3 regions of the Maritalea sp. YIW29 genome follow, and region 1 is predicted to be linked to each of the others. Evidence: predicted binding sites of a transcription regulator. Region 1 holds the regulator's gene; each other region holds the start of a gene.
The links. The regulator LexA, encoded in region 1, represses DNA repair genes until DNA is damaged. The targets are predictions, from matches to a motif close to TGTTCNNNNTGTGTTCNG.
Positions count from the first base shown of each region.

Region 2: AC2D8L_RS01970 (ATP-dependent helicase) is a predicted target of LexA. The motif match lies at 2,133-2,150, and genes of this name have one in related genera.
Region 3: ruvC (crossover junction endodeoxyribonuclease RuvC) is a predicted target of LexA. The motif match lies at 4,743-4,760, and genes of this name have one in related genera.

Region 1 covers NZ_JBXVVF010000001.1:934,574-941,034, reverse strand. The annotation lists gene AC2D8L_RS04595 (metal ABC transporter permease) at 1-562, shown strand, start outside; gene AC2D8L_RS04590 (metal ABC transporter permease) at 559-1,419, shown strand; gene lexA (transcriptional repressor LexA) at 2,162-2,881, shown strand; gene AC2D8L_RS04580 (ComEC/Rec2 family competence protein) at 2,986-5,106, opposite strand; gene gltX (glutamate--tRNA ligase) at 5,236-6,461, shown strand, end outside.
Region 2 covers NZ_JBXVVF010000001.1:398,420-404,880, forward strand. The annotation lists gene AC2D8L_RS01970 (ATP-dependent helicase) at 1-2,126, opposite strand, end outside; gene AC2D8L_RS01975 (hypothetical protein) at 2,301-2,822, shown strand; gene AC2D8L_RS01980 (NAD(P)-dependent alcohol dehydrogenase) at 2,891-3,862, shown strand; gene AC2D8L_RS01985 (chloride channel protein) at 3,865-5,499, opposite strand; gene AC2D8L_RS01990 (AsmA family protein) at 5,716-6,461, shown strand, end outside.
Region 3 covers NZ_JBXVVF010000002.1:1,075,166-1,081,626, forward strand. The annotation lists gene AC2D8L_RS14560 (ATP-binding protein) at 1-1,102, opposite strand, end outside; gene AC2D8L_RS14565 (hypothetical protein) at 2,046-2,237, opposite strand; gene AC2D8L_RS14570 (YebC/PmpR family DNA-binding transcriptional regulator) at 2,450-3,196, shown strand; gene AC2D8L_RS14575 (hypothetical protein) at 3,256-3,657, shown strand; gene AC2D8L_RS14580 (DUF1775 domain-containing protein) at 3,725-4,714, shown strand; gene ruvC (crossover junction endodeoxyribonuclease RuvC) at 4,815-5,321, shown strand; gene ruvA (Holliday junction branch migration protein RuvA) at 5,324-5,941, shown strand; gene AC2D8L_RS14595 (hypothetical protein) at 5,938-6,461, shown strand, end outside.

The DNA.
Region 1 (6,461 bases):
GTCGTTCTTTGGACTTGGCCTGTTCATGGTATCGCTTTCACCCACATCGGTGAACATTCAAACCATTGTGTTGGGCAACATCCTTGCGGTCACTCCATCTGACACAATCCAATTGGTCATCATCTCTGTGGTATCGCTCTCAATCCTTCTTCTAAAATGGAAGGACTTGATGGTGACATTCTTTGATGAGGAACATGCCCGTTCGATCGGCATCAACCCGACATTGCTAAAAATCTTATTTTTCACCCTATTAAGCGCATGTACCGTCGCCGCATTGCAAACCGTTGGGGCATTCTTGGTCATCGCCATGGTGGTAACCCCTGGTGCAACCGCATATCTACTAACGGATCGTTTCCCGCGCCTAATCGCCGTGAGCGTCTTCATCGGCACCATGAGCGCTCTGGTTGGCGCTTACATCAGTTACTTTTTGGATGGTGCCACGGGCGGCATCATCGTTGTGCTGCAAACCATGATGTTTCTAACAGCATTCATCTTTGCGCCCAAGCACGGCATGTTGGCACAACGCGCAAGACGCGCCTCAATTGAGGAGCCATCAATATGATCGACCTGTTCCTCAGTGACCCGCTCGCGCCATTCCAATTTGAATTTATGCGCAACGCCTTCATCATTTCGATCTTGGTGTCGATCCCAGCCGCGCTTTTATCGTGCTTTTTGGTCCTAAAGGGTTGGTCGTTGATGGGCGATGCGATCTCACACGCAGTGCTGCCCGGTATTGTGCTGGCTTACATTTTGAGTATCCCCCTTGCCATCGGGGCGTTCGTGGCGGGTATGACCTGCGCGATTTCAACCGGATACATCACCGAAAATTCGCGCGTTAAAGAAGATACGGTCATGGGGGTCGTATTTTCCGGCATGTTCGGCCTTGGCATCGTGCTCTACACGAAAATTGAAACCGACGTTCACCTAGACCATATTCTGTTCGGCGATATGTTGGGCATCAGCCTCTATGACCTGTTCGAAACCGGCATCATTTCAGCCCTTATTGCTGTGCTGATTGCATTTCGTTGGCGCGACTTGCTGCTTTACATCTTTGACCCGCAACATGCTAGCGCCATCGGTCTGCCCGTTAAATGGCTGCATTATGGTCTATTGGCGGTCATTTCGCTAAGTGTCGTGGCAGCGCTGAAAGCGGTTGGCATTATTCTCGCGATTGCGCTCTTGGTTGCACCCGGCGCAATTGCATACCTTATCACCCGCCGAATTGGTCAAATGTTGGTCTGGGCATTACTCTTATGCGTCGGCTCTTCATTCTTGGGTGTCTATATTGCCTTTTTCATCGATAGCGCCCCTGCCCCAACCATTGTTCTGGTGATGACGGTTCTTTTTGTGATTGCGTTTTTCCTGTCGCCGAACGCCAAGAAACTATCAGGCGCGCAAACTGAACCCGCACCACAATAAATAAAGGGGCGGTGCCCAATTGCCCGCCCCTTCATACGAAGTTTATTAGAAGTGTTTGTTCTCATTTCCAAGCCCTATATCTTTTCTTATGTGCGGGCTCAAATCGCCAGCTCCTAAATAATAGGCTCGCGCAATCTTGCGTTTTTGACGAGCCTCCAAATAGTTCAAAAAGACACGTAGGTACCGACCTAATCGTTCGAAATATTGCTCAGATATTGCATGTTGTTTTTTCATGTGTATTCGCTCGGCAAAAAGCACAAAGCTTCGCCGCTCCTAATTTTGAATATAATTGTGCTGAAATCGCCGCGCGCAGATGCAGCGCGGAAAATGACAGCGACTGATTGTTGATAGTCCACGCCACGCGTAGACTATGGGAGTTTGAAAAGATGAACCTTAGACGGCCGCAGCTTGGACGCTGGGCGAAGGATCGGTTGCGCTAGTGTTAAACTGGCAAACAAGTTGCCAGAAGTGTTTGTGAATTGAACATAAAAACCTCCTTGGCGTTGTGGCTGGCGGGACCAGCCTGATTAAAGACAATTGTGCAATACACTCACGTTGCCGTGATTTGCAACCCATTTGCGCGACTTTGTGGCACACACATCTGAAATGTTGCAATTCGAACACACAGTTAGAGAGCCTCATCATTTCGCCAAATTTTGACCCACTTGCAGAACATATAAAGAACAGTTATAGTTGTTCAACATTTGTTCCGATTCTAAATCAGGCTGTAAAGGACTTCAAAATGTTGACCCGCAAGCAACATGAACTGCTGATGTTTATTCATGAGCGCATGAAGGAAAGTGGCGTACCTCCCTCATTTGATGAAATGAAGGATGCATTGGATTTGAAATCTAAGTCCGGTATTCACCGTCTAATTACAGCTCTGGAAGAGCGCGGATTTATTCGTCGTCTGCCCAATCGGGCGCGTGCAATGGAAGTGGTTCGCTTGCCAGACAGTATGAACCCTTCCCTTGGTGGCAAGAAGTCCAAGTTTGAGCCAAGTGTCATTCAAGGTGACCTGGGCAGAGCGCGTGAACCAGTTTCAGCGGCTCCAATTGCTCAGGACGAGAATACTGACGCTCCGGTTACGATCCCTGTTATGGGTCGGATTGCGGCGGGTGTTCCAATTGCTGCAATTCAGGAACAAAGCCACACCATTTCTGTGCCCCCAGAAATGCTTGCCGGCGGTGAACATTACGCGCTGGAAGTTAGTGGCGATTCGATGATCGATGCGGGCATTTTTGACGGCGATACGGTGCTGATCAAGAAACAAGTCACTGCCAGCAACGGCGAAATTGTTGTCGCCTTGGTCGATGACGAAGAAGCGACACTGAAACGTTTGCGCAAAAAGGGGCAGTCTGTTGCCCTTGAAGCAGCAAACCCAGCATATGAAACAAGAATTTTCGGCCCTGACCAAGTAGCGGTTCAGGGACGATTGGTTGGTTTATTTCGCAAGTACTGACCCCGTTGTGACCTCGTGGTCCCAACATCCCCGATTGCGAACACTTGGCCCGACAACTACGCTTTATGCATTGGTTGCTCGGGTCTTTTTTGATTGATGTTGGCTCACGGACGCCAAGGACGGTTGTGATCGTGCAGCGCCCATTTTACCTCAATTTCGCCTACGCTATTTCTGAACAATATCGCAACGCCAAAGTCATCAAGTTCTCTTTGTGTGATGACCAACGCATTGGGACAGCTGACAGAGCGCCGTTGCCTTACGATCAAAATGTCGGCAACAGAGCAATCTTCTCTTAAGCCAACGCTGTCTTTTACCGCTGAGATCACCACACCTTCAACCTGAGCACTGCAGCCATGGCGATCGCAGCCACCAATGGCGTCATCATCTAGCAAGTTTGCGCCAAACCGCTCTGCCCACGCCCTTGTTGTAAAACTATTCGACTTGCGGCCCAGTTGCGCAAATGTTGTACCATGATTGATGATGATCGCCTGCGTGCTGTCTGAAATCACCGCAAATGGATGCTTAGCTGGACCGAAGGCAAACAAGCATAGCGCGAAGGCAATTGGCGCCAAAAATTTTATCCTGCCGTGAAAAAAGCTCAACCAGCCCAACATCAACAAACAAGCCGGCAAAACCCAACGCGCCAACATAGGTGTCTGTGTGAACTCTGCGCTTATCGTCGAAATATATTTCGCGATGTGTACAATCGTGTCGATCCCCGCTCCCATTAACATCAGGAACGGTCCTTCAAGGCCAACAGGCATCAGCAATACTGAAATCAGGCCACATGGTAAGACGAAGAACCCAACAATGGGAACAGCAATTAGGTTTCCGATTAAACCCAATGGTGCGAATTGTTGAAAATGTACGGCGGCGACAGGCGCAGTTGCAATCCCTGCAATTAGACTCGTCAGCGCAATGCCGCCAAACAACTTCGCCCAATACGGGAAGATAATTGCCGACCGGCCAATGCCCGCATAAACAGCGACTAAGCCTACCACAGCAGCAAAAGACAGTTGAAATCCTGGTTTAAAAATCTCGTGCGGAAACAATACGATAATGCAAATGGCAGCAAGCGCGACGTTGCGCATGGTGATCGCGCGCCGACCCGCAATGATGGCCACAAATGCCAACACCAACATCAACGTCGCGCGTTGGGTTGCCAAATTTGACCCTGAAATCAAAAGATAGGCAACTGCTACCCCTATGGCGAACATCGCCGCCATTGGCTTGATCAACCTGTCGCGACGGCTCACCTGCAAAATCAAAAATAGAACCAATATAAAAACACTGCCGACCACCAAAGTCAGATGCAATCCAGAAATTGCCAGCACATGGGCCAAACCGGCATTGGCAATTTGCTCGCGCAATTCACTGGCAATGCCGGATTGATCTCCAATAATCAGCGCCCGGGCAATGCCTGCTTGCTGCTTGGACAAATACTGATCCAGCCGTTCGCCAATCGACCACCGGACACCATCAACTTGCGCGGCAATTGATTTGCCCCCCGGTGAAGTCACTTTTGCTGGCCCAAGGGAACTGGCGAACCCGCCGATCCCAGCAAAAAAGCTATGAAACTGCGCATCATAACTATCCGGATAAACCGGTTTTGGCACAGGTATTATCCGCGCCCGCAGCATGATCCGATCACCGAGTTGAAAGACTCTTTCAGGATCAAAATGATCTGCTTTTACATTCAGGCGCAGTCGGCGAACATTTTCTAGTCGCGCGTCACCACCAAGCTGCTCGATCACTAGCCGTTCGCGCCCACCTTGAATGGACGTGCGCTGAACAATCTGACCGGTTAGCTCATTCACGGCCATTGGATAGCTGATCATCTTTGTGCCGAACCACTGAGCGCTTAAAGCAATCAATCCATAGCCACTCCAAATTGCCAAGATTAGGGCAAGCGCCCTTCCCGTCTTTTGCCTCAACCGTTGCCAAACAAACCCGATAGCCAACACACTTAAAACAAGCAGAACCGCAAGCGGGTTAGGCTCAAACCGGACATTCTTATAGAGAGAAATGCCGACAATCAGCGCAAACGGCACAAGTACGATAAATTGGCGATGATAGATCGCCCGAGAAACAGCGCTCTTAAATGAAACAACCGGAGAAGTTTGGATTTCCGGGTTTGATTTTTGGCGCAGGCGAACAGGTTCGTCACCCTTGGGCGACAATTGAGTATGGCTTTTAAGTATCGTTTCGCTTTCAAAAGTGGCCATTAGCTCGCCTCTATCTTGCGCAATATTCCGCTTATGTTACACATGCGGCAAAAATTCGCCAGCATTGCCGAACCAAACCGGCAACAGTTGTAGGCTTCAGTCTTCATTTTATAATTGAGAACATTCAGCATGACAGAAAAAGTGATCACACGGTTCGCGCCGTCACCAACCGGATTTTTGCACATTGGCAACGCCCGCACCGCCCTATTTAACTGGGCGCTGGCCAAATCCCTTGGCGGTGAAATGTTGCTCCGTATCGAGGATACCGACAAAGAACGTTCAACCGACGAAGCAATTGCGGCCATTATCACGGGCATGGACTGGCTTGGCCTAGATTATGCTGGTGAGCCTATCTATCAGTCGAAAAACATTGGTCGCCACACGGAAGTTGCCAACCAATTATTGGCCGAAGGCAAAGCTTATAAATGCTATGCGACGGCTGAAGAGCTGACGCAAATGCGTGAGCAGGCGAAAGCTGACGGCCGCCCAATGGTCTATGATCGCCGTTGGCGCGATCGACCTGAGAGCGACGCCCCGGCCGATGCGCCATTCGTTGTGCGCATCAAAGCCCCGACTGAAGGCGAAATCATCGTTCATGATAAAGTTCAAGGCGATGTGCGTTTCAAAGCCGAAAATCTGGATGATTTCGTAATTCTGCGGTCAGACGGCACCCCGACTTATCTGCTAGCTGTTGTCGTTGACGATCACGATATGGGTGTCACGCACATTCTGCGCGGCGACGACCATTTGGTAAATTCTGCTCGTCAAATCACCATCTTCAACGCAATGGACTGGCGCATCCCCGTTATGGCACACACGCCACTCATTCACGGACCAGACGGTGCAAAACTATCAAAGCGTCACGGTGCACTGGGTGTCGAAGACTATCGACGCATGGGTTATCTACCTGAAACAATCCGCAATTATTTTGCGCGGCTCGGTTGGGCCCACGGCGACGAGGAAATTTTCACATCCGAGCAATTCATCGAATGGTTCTCCTATGATGGGTTGAACAAGGGCGCCAGCCGCATCGATTTCACCAAAATGGAAAACGTCAACGCACACTATATTAAGGCAATCGACGAGGAGCGACTGTATGATCTAATGGTTTCACTAGCCAAAGAAATCAAAGACGAGACCGCACTTGCTGGCCTAATCGAGCATGCAGAAACCGTCAAAGCAGCCCTTCCCGCGCTTAAAACCCGCGCCAAAACAATTCTTGAACTAAATAAAGCCGCTGAGTTCATTTTCGCCGCCCGGCCGCTTACCTTTGAAGATAAGGCTTTGGCAGCGACCCAAGGCGATTCATTGGAAATTTTGCGCAAGGTTGAACCCATTCTTCGCGGCCTAAATGA
Region 2 (6,461 bases), 540 kb from region 1:
TAGGCGCGTGCTTTGTGCTGTTTTTGGGCACGTTGCCACCCCGGGGTTTCATAAACACTGTCGAATGGGTCGCTATTGTCAAACTTTGAAGCGGTGTTGCGCCCACCATAATTGTATCCGCCATAGCTTGAGCCTGTGTCTTTGACTTCCACTGCGTCGGCGGGCAATTCGTCCAAAAAGCGAGATGGCAGCGCGGTTTGCCACAGCCCATGAATACGGCGGTTTTGTGCGACGGTGAGCTTGGCGCGTTTTTTGGCGCGGGTGATACCGACATAGGCGAGGCGGCGCTCTTCCTCCAATCCGGTTTTTCCGCTTTCATCAAGCGAACGCTGGTGTGGGAAAAGCCCTTCTTCCCAGCCTGGCAGAAACACGGTGTCGAATTCCAAGCCTTTGGCGGCGTGCAAGGTCATAATGGACACAGCATCGTCCGCGCCATCACCGGAATCGCGTTCCATCACCAACGAGACGTGTTCTAGGAACCCACCTAATGTTTCAAACTCTTCCATAGAGCGGACGAGTTCTTTCAGGTTTTCCAGCCGTCCCGGCGCGTCGGCCGAACGGTCATTTTGCCACATTTGAGTGTAGCCGCTTTCGTCCAAAATGGCTTCTGCGACTTCAGCGTGGGGCAGATTTTTCAACCGTGACGCCCAATCATCAAATTGGGAAATGAGAAACCGCAAGGTGGAACGTTGCTTGGGCTTCAGCTCGTCTGTTTCAATTAAGTCCCGCGTCGCTTGGATTAGTGGAATATTGGCGGCTCTTGCAGCGTCGTGCAACAAGCGAACTGTTGCGTCGCCTAGCCCACGTTTTGGCACATTGACGATGCGTTCAAATGCTAAATCATCTGCCTGTTGCGTTGTCGCACGTAGATAGGCAAGGGCGTCGCGAATTTCTTTGCGTTCATAAAAGCGCGGTCCGCCGATCACCCGATAACTGAGGCCGAGTTTGATGAAGCGCTCCTCAAATTCACGCATCTGGAACGACGCACGTACCAAAATCGCCATTGAATTCAGATGATGACCTTGGCGTTGAAATTGCTCAATTTCTTCACCTATCGTGCGGGCTTCTTCTTCAGAATCCCAAACTGAGGTCACTGAAACAGGGTCACCTTCTTCACCTACATCTGTTTGTAGGGTTTTGCCCAAACGGTCTTCATTGTGCGAAATGAGGTGTGATGCGGCGCGCAAGATTTTTGAAGTTGAACGGTAGTTGCGTTCCAGTCGGATAACTTTCGCGCCCGGAAAATCTTTCTCAAAGCGCAAAATATTGTCGACCTCGGCACCGCGCCAGCCATAAATGGACTGGTCGTCATCGCCAACAACACAAACGTTTGAGTTGCCTTGTGCAAGCAGGCGCAGCCACAAATATTGGGCGACGTTTGTATCTTGATACTCGTCCACCAGCATATATTTGAAGCGCTTGTGATATTCTTGCAGAACGCTTGGATTGTCTTTCAAGACACGTATACATTCGAGCAATAGATCGCCAAAATCTGCAGCATTGAGTGTTTTCAGCCGTGCTTGATAGGCTGCGTATAGCTTTGCGCCTTTGCCATCGGCAAACGCACCAGCATCTGACATGTCTAACTGTTTGGGTTGCAGGCCCTTATTCTTCCAGCCATCAATCATGTGGGCGAGTTGGCGGGCGGGCCAGCGTTTCTCGTCGACATTTTCAGCTTGCAGCAATTGTTTGAGCAGCCTGATCTGATCGTCAGTATCAAGAATGGTGAAGTCCGATTTAAGACCGACAAGTTCGGCATGACGGCGTAAAATTTTTGCGCCAATCGAGTGGAATGTACCAAGCCACGGCATGCCTTCAACCGAACCGCCCACGAACTTGGCGATCCGCTCTTTCATCTCGCGGGCCGCTTTGTTGGTGAACGTCACCGCCAATATCTCATGGCCCCGCGCGCGGCGAGTTGCCAAAATGTGTGCAATGCGGGTGGTCAACACCCGTGTCTTGCCTGTGCCAGCACCTGCTAGCACCAACAGCGCACCATCAATTGATTCTACGGCGTCACGTTGCTCTTCATTTAGGCCCTCTAGATAACGGGGAGCAGAGCCGCCAAATTGGGACGTAATTGGGCCGGGTTGTGAACTTGGTGCTTTGCCAGGTCTTGCTATCATTACGCGCGCTCGAATCTTGTTTTGTTCTTTATAGGACACAAGCAAATAATTGTATATGCAACGCACCAAGTGAAGTTGCGCCCTCAATAGTTGATAAAGTCGAACAAGGGAGTTGGCTGATGGTCTTGGATCAGCTCACGTTTTGTGCATGCTGGGATTTAGGAGATGCATGGAATGTCGGCACTTGATGCGATATTGTCATTTGATGGCAAACATGTAAATGAGCTGAAACAGGCGGTTAAGGCTGGCATTTCGGATGCTGAATGGCACCAAGTTGGGAGCTATTTCGATAGTGCGGAAGTTGCACACCAAACCAGTTCTACTTGGGTGGTGAAAGCTGCGCTTGAGCAGCATCGGGCAGTGCCTTCAATAGTGTTGGACCAGCTCATTGCTCGTTCCATGTTCCTGACGGGGTGGGAGCCAAAACTCCATTTGTTACAAACGGTTCAGTTTCTAGATGTTACTGATGATCATGCGTTCCAATTGGCGCAATTTATCAATGCGTGCGAATTTGATGACAAAACACTCGTGCGCGTTTGGGCACTTGATGCATTTGTGCGGCTGAGCCAAAAAGATGCTCAGCGCTCACCACTTGCCACAACCAAACTTGCAAAAGCGTTGACGAACAAAGCTGCCTCAATGCGGGCGCGTGCACGCAATCCTTGCGAAGAATTTCCACAATTGAGACCAGATTGAGTATTTGCGCTTGAAACCAGGGCAAAGCCACTTACTTTTGGGGGATGCCGCACCAAAAGGAACATCAGATGAAAGCCGCTATTTATCGCAAATTCGGCCCCGCCGAAAATGTCAAAGTTGAAGAACTGCCGAAGCCGACACCTGAAGCAGGAGAAGTTCTCATCAAGGTGTTTGCTTCCACAGTGGATATTGCCGATGTGCGGGTGCGGGCGTTGCGTGTGCCTGCTGGTCTTTCCATTCCAACACGCCTCGCCATGGGGCCATTTAATCCAAAATGTCCAGTGCTAGGCCTGCAGCTATCAGGTGTTATCGAAGCCGTTGGTGATGATGTTCAAAACTACAAAGTTGGTGACGCTGTAGTTGGTTCATCGGGTTTTAAATTTGGGTGTCATGCAGAATATGTGTGCCTTGATGCAGCTGGTGCGCTGGCAATCAAGCCATCTGAATTGTCCCACGAAGAAGCGGTTTCTGTTCTATTTGGTGGCTCTACTGCACAGGCTTTTTTTGACGCGTCTGGTTTAAAATCTGGTGATCACATCTTGATCAATGGCGCATCCGGGGCTGTTGGCGTTGCTGCGGTCCAGCTTGCAAAACATATGGGTGCAAACGTTACGGCCGTGTGTAGTGGCAAGAATGTTGATCTGGTGACAAAGCTTGGTGCGGACCGGGTGATTGATTACAAGAAAGAAGACTTCAAAAAGCATGGCGAAAAGTTTGATTTTGTAATGGACAATGTGGGTAACGCGCCATTCTCCGAAATTAAACATCTATTGAAACCTGACGGCAAACTGATGGTTATCATCTTTAAGAGCGCGCTGGAGATGATCAAAAACAACTTCAACAAGCGAGCGTTTATTTTGACCAGTGCTGACGAGAAGATGGCGATGGGCCCTGAAATGTATGGCCGTTTAATGCAGTTGGCAGCAGATGGGGTTCTCACGCCAGTCATCGACAGCACATATGCATTGGACAAAATTGTGGATGCACATAATCGAGTGGATACAGGGCGCAAAGTAGGTTCGGTCGTCGTGACAATGTAGTGTTAAAGGTGTTCTTCGCGGCTTTGTTCGACAAGTGCTTTGTTGAAACTGGCAAGGGCATCCACATGGGTAACCCAGCCGACTTGGCGCATGCGTTTCCCGGTTCCTTCCATCACAGGCAGTCGTGATTTATGGGTCGCGTCGAACGCGCGTAAGGCGTTTTCCAATGTATCTTTGGACTTGAGCCATGGTTTGCCGGACAGGATGTCGAACGGTTCTTCGTCTCCATCTTTATCAAACGGTTTCATGAAGTCGCGCACGCGGAAATATTTCACGAAATGTCGATGCGGCCCTTCTTCGAGCATGATGCCGCGGGTGTAGAGCTGCCAATAGAAAAATGACCGCCCCATGACCGCCTGGCTGATGCCTGTGGAAATCGACACGGCGAACAGTAGGGCAATCGAAAACGCAAAACCGCCGGTAAGTTCAAAAATCATCACTGTGGTGGATATGGGTGCGCCCAGCACCGCCGCCGCGACTGCGCCCATGCCAATTATGGCATAGAGCGCCTCAGATGACGCCATCTCCGGGAACACGGCCGCGGCCATCAATCCAAACGCCCCCCCCGTCATTGCGCCCAAATATAGGGCAGGGGAAAATATACCGCCGCCCATGCGTGAGGCAAGGGTGATGGCTGTTGCGGCAGTTTTGGCGATGATAAGTGCCAGCATAGTTTGCAGTGACCAATGGTTGGTCAATGCCGCGTCTGTTGCTTCATAGCCAACGCCTAATACCTGCGGGAAAAACAAAGCAATGAACCCGACGGCCGCGCCGCCAATTACCGGGCGGAAATAGTCCTTGATTTTGAAATGCCGCGCGACCCAATCACTCCCGATCAGTGACGTTTGAAAGCAAATGGCAACAATCGCGCAGGTAACGCCCAACAGTGCGAAGGCTGGGATTTCCCAATATGATGTAATTTGAAAATCCGGCACCAAGAATGCTGGATTGTCGCCAAACCAGCCACGGGACATGGTGGAGGCGATGACAGACGCAATGACCACGGGTACAAATGCGGACATGGCAAAATGACCAAGAATGACTTCATGGGCAAACAAAACGCCTGCAATCGGCGCGTTAAAGCTAGCTGAAATCGCCGCTGCCACTCCACAACCCAGCATGATCCTGCGCGCAGATGGGGGCAGCTCGAAAAATCGAAACAGGGCTTTAGAAACAGACGCAGCAAAGTAAACAACTGGTCCCTCACGGCCTGAGCTACCGCCAAACCCCAAAGTGATGGCAGAGATCGCTGTGCCGATCAATGCTTCCTTGAGGGATAGTTTCTTGCCGTCGTGTGCGCGGGCCTCGATGACATCCGCAACGCCGCCATGCCTCGAACGGCGGCGGAAATATAAGATAATGCCGACGAGGCAACCGCCGATCAGCGGACCGCCAAAGGTGAACCACCAAGGCATGCCTGCAAGTTTATCAAGAAAACGTTCTGAAGTGGTGCCCAGCCATAGGAATTGCAGCCAACCGATAAGGGAGCGAAATAGGATTGCGACCACACCGCCAGCAACACCAGCGCCAATGGAAAGGAGCCACATTTTTGGCTGTTGGGCAGCTCGAAATGACGCAAGGTGTGGGTGCACCCAGCGATAAACAACACGGTATATTAGGCGTGCATTTTTTGCCATTTTTACGCGCGATCCCCCTTAAAATCGCACCATATCCATGTTTTGTGATAGGCCTGTTTGGCGCAGTTGCGCAAGGGGAAATAGTCTAAAGCTGTGATTTCACATACGAATTGCCCAATCTTGTGACAATTTATGGTGACGAGCGGCTTACAAAGGCATAGAGTTTCTCACGAATTTGGAAATTTACATGAACTTTGACGTGCTGCGGTTAGCTCCTTGTTAAATCGGCTTTATATTGTTGTTGGCGTTGTTGTTATTCTGCTGCTCGCAGCAGCCTTCGTCGTGCCTCGGCTTTATGATTGGTCACCTTATCGGGACCGGATGGAAGAAATTGCATCTGAAGCGCTGGGCACGCCGGTCGCGATTAACGGCGATTTGTCTTTTACCCTGCTACCTCAACCCCAAATGCGCATGTCCAAAGTTGTTGTTGGGCCTGAAGCTTCGCCCATCGTTGAAATTGAGGCGATCGAAGCTGACCTCGCCCTTATGCAATTTTTGCGCGACTTTTATGAAGTGCAAAAGCTGGTTCTACATACGCCCAAATTTCATTTAAAGGTCGCGCAAGATGGTGGGTTTGATATGCCCATTTCGTTGGCCCAAACCGGTGGGCGCGACAATGTGGCAATCCAAGACGCGCAGATCAGCAATGGTAGTTTTTTGCTGAGCGATATGCGCTCAGATGAGCATTGGCGCGTTGATGACATCCAAGGCAATTTAAGCGTTACCGCTCTTAGGGGACCATTTGCGTTCAACGGGTCAGGGAAACTTGATCAAAAAGAACTGAATTTGCGGGTGAATACGTCGGACCTCAACGAGCGCGGTGACATCCGGATTAGTTCGTTTTTGACGCCGCTAGATAAAAGCTTTTCGCTCTCGAGCGAAGGTCTTTTAACGACCGCTGCCTTGTCGCCATTTTATGATGGTGAACTAACCCTTCGCATGACGCCGCAAAATTTGGCTGA
Region 3 (6,461 bases), on a different contig from region 1:
CAACTTTGCTTGATGGACCAAGTTGCTCGGCATCTACCACTACGACCTCACCATCCGTCTTACTGAAAACTGAGGTGTCCCACTCATTCTTCAATCGACGCGACAACTTACTATAAAAACCCATTTGACTGACAATTGTGGGCCTAAGTTTCAGGAATACTGGGTGATCAAAGTTGATTTCACTTTTACTACTGTTCCATGGCATCGCACGCGCTGGCCCATTTATTTCCACAATTACCCTGGCAAGTGAAGCATCCGGGTGAGGAACTCCCGATTCTTGGGAATTATAATAGCCTACTTCCCTGTGTTTAACCTCCTTCATTATAAGCCTACCGTTGCAGTAAAAGTAGGCCCCGTAGTTCTCAGATTCTGGATCGCGATCTGATATAAGACCTCCAGTGATTGCGACTGAAACGTCACCGTCCACGCCCTCCATATCTATGTCCAGGCGAGCACGTCTTGGGGGAAAGCCATCCGGAAATGTCCAATTGGAAAACTCCAGAGGTTCAAGAGGAATGCCATTTAAAGATATCAAGCACCCTGCCTTGATGAAATTTGCATATATCTCTCCAATGCTCGTTCTGATGTTCGACACTTGTTCTTCTGTGAAAACTCTTCGAACCTCTGAAATGTGGATAATTGTTGTACCAGCTTCAAGATCGTCGATTTCATATAAAGGCATTTCCCAATATTCAGATTCAAGCCACTCCTTTGATACATCCAACTGATAGGACTTTCCATTTTTATGACGGGTTTTGATTTTGATGGTTTCGCCAAGCGCTACCCCAGCACGTTTGCTCCCAACACCAAATACGCCTATAACTTCATCAGCAGGGTCATTTCCGCTTCCACCCGGCGCAACAAGCAGTCTCAATTTCTCTTTGCTGACCCCGCCTGCATTGTCCTCCACGCTGATTATTTGTCTGGCATCATCCAACACAATCTCAATTTTTAGCTGATTTTGCCTTTCATCCATGGTCCAAAAGTCAATAGCATTGTCAATTAATTCACACAGTGCGGTTCGCAGACCATAATCACTGATTATCGACCAGAACATACGTTTGTCGGGTGTCCCATCAATCTTACCAATTTCGTCTTTCACAATGTGCACCCCTAAAAACGTAGTGTTTTTTGATAAAAAATTATCAGTACAATAATTGATGAAAGTCAAACTTGAAAATGGCGAAGTATTTGCGATTAAGAATTTGGAGGCATTTTCTATAAGTGCAAATGGCGTATTTGTTCTGTGGCTGCACAAAAATGGGCGTCGCGGAATAGGGTCATTAGTGCAAGTAACCACTACTATATTATGTGCATTGCGGACTAAATGTTGACAACAAACTCAGGAATTCATTTTTTCAAAATGCGTTTTAACGTCGGCAAAGCCGCCATCAGACAGAGCAATCTTTGCAAAAATCTATCCCCGCCCCGAATCCTCATGCCATAATAGGTGCACTTTTTCTTGAAGCCGTGCAGGGCATTGACGAATGTTGTGCGGCGAGGATGTGGAATGCGGTAAATACCCATTCTGCGCGTCATGCTCGGGCTTGACCCGAGTATCCAGGTCTGAATTTCAATTAGATCTAAGCGCTCCGGCTCTTGGATAGTCCGGCCTGGATCCCCGCTTTCGCGAGGATGACAGTGGAAGGACTACGGGCCGACCTTCCTCAAGGAAAAGGGGATGGCCGAACGGCAAGACGTTTGTCGTTCGCTTGTGAATTGACTTGTCCAGCCTGACACCGAAGGCAGCTTGGAAGTCGTTTGGCGGGAACTGTTTTCCGTCTGTGCCGGTTGGCACTCATCATAGGTCCTAGGTGACCAAACAGTTTTGATGGAACGCAGTGCAAGGGGATAAAAGGGTTCAGCACCCCGGGGCAGTTCAATTGATATGCAAAAGCCATTTGCGCGAGGCGTTTAACGTCTCATTACAAAAATACACATGACGAGACCTTAAACGCCTCGCGTTACTGCACTTTACTTTTTTTTAACTCCGCCGGAAATCCGCGCGGAGCCAAAAATGCTTCTTTGTGATTAGGTGCTGGATATCACTGTTCGTCAGTTTTTGACGGCTGATCTGTTTCAGTTTCGGGCAAAAAGTTGAGCAACCACAACAGCCACAAAAGGCTGCTCAGATGCCATGACGGGCCGATAGCTTGAAAGCTTTCAATGACCCCCGGCAATTGATAAATGCCGATAAAACCCAAAGCCCCCAAATACCAGTGTTCTTGTACTTTCATAATATCTATCCATTTAATAATTAGAACGTTCGTTCTATTAATTAGGTGTTCAGCGTTCAAAATTCAAGCAGTGCTGTTCAAAATGGTTGATTTAGCGCAAGGAGCATCAGCAAAGATCAGGTTAGAAAGCGCATGATGAGGCTTTATTTTCGTCAGGCGACACAATATAAGGTGCACAATCAGTTCAACCAGATGGGGGGATGACCGAAGACATGGCCGGCCATTCACAATTTAGCAACATTATGCACCGCAAGGGGCGTCAGGATAAACTGCGCTCCAAAATGTTTTCCAAGTTCTCGAAGGAAATCACGGTTGCCGCCAAAAGCGGTTTGCCCGATCCGGATATGAATCCGCGACTGCGTTTGGCGATTCAGAATGCCAAGTCGCAATCTATGCCCAAAGACAATATCGAACGGGCGATCAAAAAAGCTGTCGGTGGCGATGCGGATTCATATGATGAAATTCGTTATGAAGGTTACGGCCCGGGCGGCGTTGCGGTGATCGTCGAAACATTGACCGACAATAAAAACCGTACCGCTTCTACAGTGCGTTCAACTTTCTCCAAGAATGGCGGTGCATTGGGCGAAACGGGCTCAGTTGGTTTCATGTTCGATCGGGTTGGCGAAATCACTTATGACGCCGAAGTTGGCGACGCCGATACAATCATGGAAGCCGCGATTGAAGCTGGCGCTGAGGATTGTGAAACAGGCGAAATGGGTCACACCATCATCTGCGCATTTGAAGATTTGAGCGAAGTTTCCACAGCGCTGGAAAAAGCTTTGGGCGTGCCAAAATCGGTAAACCCGATTTGGAAGCCGCAGAACAATGTTCCAGTGGATGCTGATAAGGGCGCGACCCTCATGAAGCTCATTGAAACACTGGAAGAAGATGATGACGTTCAAAATGTTTATGCAAACTTTGAAATGTCAGACGAAGTAATGGCGCAACTTTCCGAGTAGCGCCGCTACTTGGGTAGCACCGCTACTCGGGTAACGCCCTTTTTCAAAGGGATTGATTGATGTTGGGCAAAGGGCTCAAAATAGCGATAAAAATGTTCAAGCTGACGCGTGCGGAACGTGCGTTGACGCTTGGCATTTTCTTGCTGTTTCAGGCCATGTTGCCCAGTTATGCGGGTGTGTTGTCCTCATGGTCAGGTGATGACCGTTTGGTCATTTGCACAGCCCATGGGCTGGTTGAAATCAGCAATCCCGACAAGCCCAAAGATGTAGCGGATGAGGGCACGATTTGTATCGTCGCCCATGCCGCCGCTGCTGATTTTGGCTTTGGTTCAGACCTGCCAATGGTCACCCTGCCCATGCTGGGGTCAACGCCTGTCGTTGCCGTTCAGCTGCAAGATGATCAACGCAAGCTTCATTACGCGCCACAATCCCCAAGGGCACCGCCTTTTATTTCCTCATAATTCAATCAACACAATGGTTTTGATGTGTTTGGCCACGCGCCAATGCATGAATTTAATAGGAAATAAAATGACTAAATCTATCTTTCAAACAGCACTCGCTGCTGCCACATTCTCTGCAGCTCTTTCAACTGGCGCTGCATTTGCGCACGCAACATTGGAAACGCAAACTGCGCAGGCAGACAACTATTTCAAAGTTGTTTTGCGGGTGCCACATGGCTGTGACGGCGCGGCAACAAATGATGTGATCATTGAATTGCCCGAAGGGTTCTACAATGCCAAACCGATGTCGCATCATGGTTTTGAAATGAATGTTGAACGCGGCGCATATGAGAAACCACTGACTTTGCATGGCAGAGAAAAGACAGAAGGCGTTCGTAAAGTCACTTGGTCTGGCGGGGTTGTTGAAGACTGGGCTTATGACGAGTTCGTCGTGTTTGGCCGCATTGGCAATGTTGAAGCTGGCGAAACGCTTTACTTCAAAACCACACAATTGTGCGGTGCGAGCGGCAAAGTCGCCTGGGATGAAATTCCAGTTGAAGGCGAGGATCGCCCAAGACACCCAGCACCGGCACTAAAGATTGTTGAAAATCCAAACGCCCATGCTGGACATCATGGGGCTGCCAAAAAAGCCGAAATGCCAATGTCAAAAATGGTGATGGCCGGCGATTTGCATATCGACAAAGCATGGACACGGGCAACACCAAACGGTGCGCCTGCAGGTGGTGCGTTCTTTACGATTACGAACAATGGCGACAAGGCTGATCGGTTGATGAGTGCATCTTCTGACGTTTCAAAGGTGGTTGAAGTTCACGAAATGAGCGTCACTGATGGGGTGATGAGGATGGCCCAACTGGTTGATGGTTTGGTGATTGAGCCGGGTGCTACGGTTGAACTTAAACCTGGCAGCTTTCATTTGATGATGATCGGTTTGCATGATGCGATCAACAAAGATCAGATGGTCAAAATCACGCTCGAGTTTGAGCATGCAGGCCAAGTCGATGTGATGTTCCCAGCCGCGCAAATGGGTGCGCCATCCATGGATCATTCCAAGCACTAAGGGCCAACAAATATTGTTGGCTGTACTTGCGTACAGAACAAGAACATGTTCAAAGAAGAGGTGCGGACAACTGCACCTCTTTTTATTGGGCGCGGCATATATGAGCAATTCCACAACACGCATTCTGGGTATTGATCCTGGCCTTCGCAATACCGGCTGGGGCATAATCGACCAGACTGGAAATAGGCTGTCCTATGTGGCCTCAGGCGTTGTGAAACCACCTATAAAAGATGAGTTGCCGCAAAGGCTGCTCGGCCTGTTTGAAGGCATCAAAGAACTGATTGCTCGCCATTCCCCGGACGAAGCGGCGGTGGAAGAAACATTTGTAAATGCGGGCCCCCGTTCGGCGCTGTTGCTTGGGCAAGCTCGCGGTGTTTGTTTGATGACACCGGCTGCATGCGGGTTGCGAGTTGGGGAATATTCAGCCAACAAGATTAAGAAGACAGTTGTTGGTGCTGGGCACGCGGATAAAAACCAAGTGCAATTGATGATCAATATTTTGATGCCGACCGCAAAGTTTGAAAGCGCCGATGCAGCTGACGCGTTGGCCATCGCCATCACCCATGCGCATCATCGCAAATCTATTCAACATAAGGCACAGGCATAGCTATGATCGGAAAACTCAAAGGTTTGGTCGACGCGCTGGACGATGACAAAGTGCTGATTGATGTGAACGGCATTTGCTATGTTTGTCACTGTTCCGGGCGCACTTTGGGCAACTTGCCCTCCATTGGCGAAGCGACCACTTTGTTCATTGAGACATATGTGCGGGAAGATCAGCTCAAGCTGTTCGGCTTCGGCACTCAGCCCGAAAAACAATGGTTTTTGCTGTTGATGACGGTGCAGGGGGTTGGCGCGAAAGTGGCGTTAGCGATTTTATCGACGCTTTCGATTCCTGAAATTTCAAGCGCCATCGCGCTGCAAGATAAAGCAATGGTTGGCCGCGCACCGGGGGTGGGTCCCAAGGTTGCCCAGCGGATTGTTACCGAGCTAAAAGGCAAAATTCCTGCCGGGGCCGCAATCGATCCGGGTGTTCAGGGCTTGCAAGAAGCAATTGGCGAGGGCGCGGCTTCATCCAACGTCGCCGATGCGGCATCAGCGCTCACCAATTTGGGCTATTCGCAAATGCAGGCCTCTGCGGTGCTGGCCAAAATCGTTGGCAAAGAAGGCAACGATGTTTCAACCGAAAAACTCATTCGCATGGGACTGAAGGAGTTGAGTTCTTGAGTAAAATCCTAAAATTTGACCCATCGAAAAAGCGCAAACCGGAGCCAGAACCGGAAAAGCCGAAGCCGCAAAACCAAACGATGATGTTCGTGTGGAAGAGCGCGATTATTGGCCCTATGGGCAGCGCGTTGTTATTGGTGGTGTTATTCAGTTTTTCAGATATTTGGAACGCGATTACCAATCCGTTTGTTGGCGGCTATTGGTTGCAATTGGGTCGGGCATTTGGCTTTGCGGCGATTTTAGGATTGTTGGCCACGGGCTTTAGTTTGGCATTCCTTGCGCCATATGGCTTTGCGGTTGGTCGCGGAGCATTTTTGTCGCAATCGGGATTTGTGCGTCGGGCGATGATGGCGGGTGGTGCATTTGGCGTGGTTGCAGTATTGGCGCTGAATGTGGTGGTTGGTACATTTGTGTCGTCACAAGGGCTTGATTATAGCTCGCCAGATTTTTACGTCGGGCTTGGCGCAGGTGCACTTGCTGGGCTTTTGATCGCGTTCATCTGGGCGCATGTCTGTTGGAT